DNA from 2 places in the Enterobacter sp. Taxon_8 genome. Region 1 is predicted to be linked to the other one. Evidence: predicted binding sites of a transcription regulator. Region 1 holds the regulator's gene; the other holds the start of a gene.
What was found. Region 1 encodes CRP, which controls carbon source genes, mostly activating them, when cyclic AMP is high. Its sites were predicted from a motif close to ATGTGANNNNNNTCACAT; they were not measured.

Region 1 (3,130 bases):
CCTATGATGAAGCCGTTCCCTGGAATCAGGTGCCGGGAACCTTTACCCCATGGCAACCGCTGCCGGAACCCACTGACGTCCTGTTTTACGAAGGATTACACGGCGGCGTGGTCACCCCGCAACACGATGTGGCGCGCCACGTGGACCTGCTGGTCGGTGTGGTCCCTATCGTGAACCTGGAGTGGATCCAGAAGCTGACGCGCGACATGAGCGAACGTGGCCATTCGCGAGAGGCGGTAATGGACTCGGTGGTACGCTCCATGGAAGATTACATCAACTTCCTGACGCCGCAGTTCTCCCGCACCCATATCAACTTCCAGCGCGTGCCGACGGTGGATACCTCCAACCCGTTTGCCGCCAAAAGTATCCCATCCCTGGATGAGAGCTTTGTGGTGATCCATTTCCGCAATCTCGAAGGCATTGATTACCCCTGGCTACTGGCCATGCTGCAGGGCTCGTTTATTTCGCACATGAATACATTGGTCGTGCCGGGCGGAAAAATGGGGCTGGCGATGGAGCTCATCATGACGCCGCTGGTGGAGCGACTGATGGAAGGGAAGCAGATTGCGTGAGCATGTTCCCTCTCCCTGTGGGAGAGGGTTAGGGTGAGGGCATCAACACGCACGATGCCCCATCAATCACGCCTCGATCACTTCATACGAATGCGTGATTTTTACCGCTTTCTCCAGCATTAATGCCACAGAGCAGTACTTCTCCGCAGACAGATCCACCGCACGCGAGACCGCCGCGTCTTTTAGTTCTTTACCTGTGACCACAAAGTGCAGGTTAATATGGGTGAACAGACGTGGCGCCTCTTCACGCCGTTCTGAGGTGAGTTTAACCTCACAATCCGTCACGTCATGACGACCTTTTTGCAGAATCGACACCACGTCAATGGCGCTGCATCCGCCTGCCGCCATCAGCACCATTTCCATTGGGCTTGGCGCTTTATCGCCGGAGTTACCGTCCATTAAAATCTGGTGCCCTGACGCGGATTCGCCCAGGAACGTTAAACCTTCAACCCATTTCACGCGCGCTTGCATATTCTTAAACTCCAACGTTGCATTTTTGGTGACAGATTACGCGTGCGTTACATTTCTCGCAATGGAAGGCGACCTGCATCATGCTGAAGCGAGACACCAGGAGACACGCGGCGAAAGCTATGCTAAAACACTCTGGATGCTACAGTAATACATTGACGTTACACATGTATGCAGAGGACATCAAACTTTACTGGCTGCGAAACGTTACGGTAGCCGACTTCCCAGGGTATGGGTAAGAATTCGATTGCAACCCCAGAGTCCGGATGCATCTGATGACTCTGGTGACAGCTTATAACAGAGGATAACAGCGCATGGTGCTTGGCAAACCGCAAACAGACCCGACTCTCGAATGGTTCTTGTCTCATTGCCACATTCATAAGTACCCATCAAAGAGCACGCTGATTCACCAGGGTGAAAAAGCGGAAACGTTGTATTACATCGTTAAAGGCTCGGTGGCAGTGCTGATCAAAGATGAAGAAGGGAAAGAGATGATCCTTTCTTATCTGAACCAGGGCGATTTCATCGGTGAACTGGGCCTGTTTGAAGAGGGCCAGGAACGTAGCGCCTGGGTTCGTGCAAAGACAGCATGTGAAGTGGCTGAAATTTCTTACAAGAAGTTCCGTCAGCTGATTCAGGTTAATCCTGACATTCTGATGCGTCTTTCTTCCCAGATGGCACGCCGTCTGCAGGTCACCTCAGAGAAAGTGGGTAACCTCGCCTTCCTGGACGTTACCGGCCGTATCGCACAAACCCTGCTGAACCTGGCGAAACAGCCAGACGCCATGACCCACCCGGACGGCATGCAAATTAAAATTACCCGTCAGGAAATTGGTCAGATCGTCGGTTGCTCCCGTGAAACAGTAGGCCGTATCCTGAAAATGCTGGAAGATCAAAACCTGATCTCCGCCCACGGTAAAACCATCGTGGTCTACGGAACGCGTTAATTCCGCTTAAACGGCGTGCCATCGCAAGGTGTCACGCCGTTTTTGTCTCTACTCCCCATGTGGCGCAGGCTGATCTATCACCCGGAAGTTAACTACGCACTGCGACAAACGCTGGTGTTGTGTCTTCCTGTGGCCATAGGCCTGATCCTCGGACATCTTCAGCAGGGCCTGCTGTTTTCCCTCGTGCCCGCCTGCTGCAACATCGCCGGTCTGGACACGCCGCATAAGCGCTTTTTCAAACGCCTGATCGTTGGCGGCTGCCTGTTTGCGGGCTGTAGCCTCGCCGTACAGCTTTTACTGGCTCGTGATATCCCGCTGCCGCTGATCCTGACCGTGCTGGCGATGACCCTCGGCGTCACGGCGGAAATCAGTTCGCTGCACGCCCGCCTGCTTCCCGCGTCGCTGATTGCGGCCATCTTCACGCTGAGTCTCGCCGGGAATATGCCGGTGTGGGAGCCGCTGCTGATCTACGCTCTGGGGACGCTCTGGTACGGGCTGTTTAACTGGTTTTGGTTCTGGCTGTGGCGGGAACAGCCGCTGCGCGAATCCCTGAGCCTGCTCTATGTGCAGCTTGCGGATTACTGCGAGGCCAAATACACCCTGCTCACCCAGCATACCGATCCGGAAAAATCCTTACCGCCGCTGCTGACGCGCCAGCAGAAGGTGGTGGATCTCATAAGCCAGTGCTATCAGCAGCTACACATGCTCGCCGCCAACAAGAACCACGAGTACAAACGCCTGCTGCGCACCTTCCAGGTCGGGCTGGATCTACAGGAACATATCTCCGTGAGCCTGCACCACCCGCAGGAGGTACAAAAGCTGGTCGAGCGCAGCCACGCCGAAGCGGTGATCCGCTGGAACGCGCAGACCGTCTCCGCACGCCTGCGGGTGCTGGCCGATGATATTCTCTACCACCGCTACCCGACGCGCTTTAACATGGATAAACAGCTCGGCGCGCTGGAGAAAATCGCCCGCCAGCATCCGGATAACCCGGTCGGACAGTTTGCCGCCTGGCACTTCAGCCGCATCGCCCGGGTGTTGCGCACCCAGCGTCCGCTTTATCCACGAGACCTGATGGCGGATAAGCAAAAACGGCTGCCGTTATTGCCCGCGCTCAAAAGCTATCTTTCTTTTAAATCTTCC
Region 2 (3,130 bases), 2.1 Mb from region 1:
TTTTCTGGCTCTGCTGCAGGCGAACCCCGGCGTCGACCCGTACGTCCCGCGCGCGGGCAGCGTATTGACAATCCCGTTACAGACTATCCTTCCGGACGCCCCGCGCGAGGGGATCGTGATAAACCTGGCGGAGCTACGCCTGTACTATTATCCGCCGGGTAAAAATGAGGTGACTGTCTACCCGATTGGTATTGGTCAGCTGGGCGGCGACACCCTGACGCCGACGATGGTCACAACCGTCTCGGATAAACGCGCGAATCCAACCTGGACCCCGACGGCCAATATTCGTGCCCGTTATAAAGCTCAGGGCATCGATCTTCCGGCCGTGGTGCCAGCAGGCCCGGATAACCCGATGGGTCACCACGCAATCCGTCTGGCGGCCTACGGCGGCGTTTACCTGCTGCACGGAACGAATGCGGACTTTGGCATCGGCATGCGCGTCAGCTCCGGCTGCATTCGTCTGCGCGATGACGATATCAAAACGCTGTTTAACGTCGTTACGCCGGGTACCAAAGTGAATATTATCAATACGCCGATTAAGGTTTCTGAGGAGCCGGGCGGAGTGCGGCTGGTTGAAATTCATCAGCCGCTATCGAAAAACATTGGCGACGATCCTCAGACGCTGCCCATTAACCTGAATGCCGCGATGGTAAGCTTCAAAACGAATGCGAATACCAACAGCGAGGTGATGGAGCGCGCAATGGAGGCCCGCTCAGGCATGCCGACCGATGTCACCCGGCATCACGATGTTGCCCAGCAGTCGATGTAAATCAGAAATAAAAAAACGCCCTGCTCAGCAGGGCGTTTTCTATTGCAGTGGCATAAATGAGGGTTTATGCCCGGCTTATTTGTAGATGACGGCGGTGCCGTGCAGGGTGTTAGGACCGGTCACAGAGGTGATGCGGTAAGATTTTGCACCCATCTCTTGCGCTTTTTGCGCCAGCTGATCTTCCAGGGAACCCAGGTTAGTCCCGGCAGAGGCAGAGATCGTCCCGACTTTATGCTGGTCAGCAGGGGTGGATTGCACCTGTACAGCAGCAAAGCTTGCGAAAGAGAGTGAACTCAGAACAGCGGCAGCGATGAGGGTTTTTACGTTTTTCATGATGTTTACCTTTAGCAGATGAATTTGGAGGTCGTTAATCATTTAGTTAACGATCGATAGGTAAATCATAAATGTGATCCACATCACGCGTCAACACAATTTTATAATGGTCGTTAACTTAATTTTAAAGTCGTTATTTTTCATACTCATATGATTAATTTATTTTTAAGCATTCAGCGCTGGTGGTGACTTGCGTTTATTTTTATAATGGTCATTCAACAAACCAACAGAGGACCAACGGCACATGACAACCGACGTCACGAGTTGTGCGAAGAAAAGCCGTGGCCGACCAAAAGTGTTTGACAGGGATGCAGCGCTTGATAAGGCCATGACTCTCTTCTGGCAACATGGGTATGAAGCAACCTCGCTTTCCGATCTGGTAGAAGCTACCGGAGCAAAAGCGCCGACGCTGTATGCCGAATTTACCAATAAAGAGGGGCTGTTCAGGGCGGTGCTGGACAGATACATTTCGCGCTTTGCGGCGAAACACGAAGCCCAGCTGTTTTGTGAAGAGAAAAGCGTCGAACAGGCGCTTCGGGATTATTTCACCGCCGTCGCGACCTGCTTCACCAGTAAAGAGACGCCTGCGGGCTGCTTTATGATTAATACCTCTGCCACCCTGGCGGCGTCCTCTAAAGAGATTGCCAATACGGTGAAATCGCGGCATGCCATGCAGGAGGAGACGCTTAGCGCATTTCTGGCTCAGCGCCAGCAGCGCGGTGAAATCCCTGCCCAGTGCAACCCACAGCTGCTGGCGCAATACCTGAGCTGTATTTTGCAGGGGATGTCGATCAGCGCCCGTGAAGGGGCTACGCTGGAAAAACTGCAGAATATAAGCGAAACCACGCTGCGGCTGTGGCCTGAGCTACTGAAAATCTGAAGCAAAAAAAAAGCTCCTCAGCCTGAGCGCATGAGGAGCTAAATTCAGAGAACATCTTTTTTACACTTTGTTATTCAGAACCAGCTGGCCATTTCCATCCAGTGGAATTTGCGTGCCCGGGTCTTTATCCATGCGGATTTTGCCCTGCTGATCGCCAATTTTATACGTCACGTCATAGCCCAGCATTTTTTCCGACTTGTCATAGACGGTTTTGCAGCGCTGCTGAGTCGTGGTGTAGGTATCGTTATCCTGCATCGCGCCCTGCACCTGGTTACCGGCATAGCCGCCACCCAGCGCGCCGACCACGGTCGCCACATCTTTACCCCGGCCGCCGCCGAACTGGTGACCAATCACGCCACCCGCTACCGCGCCCAGAACAGAACCGGCAATGCGGTTCTCATCCTGCACCGGACGACGATGCGTCACGGAGACGTTACGGCACTCCTGACGAGGCGTTTTTACCGTTTCTTTAATCGGTGTAGCAGAAACCACCTGCGCATAATGCGGGCCGCGATCTAATACGTTGAGACTGGCAACGGCAGCCACACCTAACGCAGCCGCGACGCCAATCCCTATACCCGCCAACATTGATTTATTCACGGGACTTCCTCCTTTGTTGCTATTGGTAACAATTTTGCAATGGAGGCACGGCTTCGCCAATCAGATAAAGGATCAAAAAAGGGGCGTTCAGAGGAGATATATTGTATTTAGGAGAACTCTTAAGCACTCAATCTGTGATCTACAGCATGAAATGCTAAAAACTCCCTCCGGAGAGCCCGGAGGGAGTGAAAGATTAGTGCAGCTTCAGACGCGGACGGATCACGCGGTTGATTCTGCCGACCAGCATCATCAGCCCGGTTTTGAAATAGCCGTGCAGCGCAATCTGGTGCATACGATACAGGGAGATATACACGAAGCGGGCAATGCGCCCTTCTACCATCATCGAGCCGCGCATCAGGTTACCCATCAGGCTGCCGACGGTAGAGAAGTTTGACAGAGACACCAGAGAACCATGGTCTTTGTAGACATAGGCCTTCATTGGCTTGCCTTTGTACTGCGCCAGAATGTTGTGCAGGACCAGGCTTGCCATCTGGTGTGCGGCCTGCGCGCGCGGCGGCACAAATCCACCTTCAGGACGCGCGCAGGAG

Region 2: the regulator CRP is predicted to act here: its motif matches at 1,174-1,191, upstream of bhsA (multiple stress resistance protein BhsA).

What each region holds. Positions count from the first base shown of each region.
Region 1 is NZ_CM177989.1:394,013-397,142, reverse strand. Features, by position in the region: gene AC4IBF_RS01800 (phosphoribulokinase) at 1-572, shown strand, start outside; gene AC4IBF_RS01795 (OsmC family protein) at 639-1,043, opposite strand; gene crp (cAMP-activated global transcriptional regulator CRP) at 1,355-1,987, shown strand; gene AC4IBF_RS01785 (YccS/YhfK family putative transporter) at 2,045-3,130, shown strand, end outside.
Region 2 is NZ_CM177989.1:2,826,566-2,829,695, forward strand. Features, by position in the region: gene ldtC (L,D-transpeptidase LdtC) at 1-769, shown strand, start outside; gene bhsA (multiple stress resistance protein BhsA) at 845-1,102, opposite strand; gene AC4IBF_RS13460 (TetR/AcrR family transcriptional regulator) at 1,347-1,982, shown strand; gene AC4IBF_RS13465 (glycine zipper 2TM domain-containing protein) at 2,043-2,582, opposite strand; gene AC4IBF_RS13470 (NAD(P)/FAD-dependent oxidoreductase) at 2,776-3,130, opposite strand, start outside.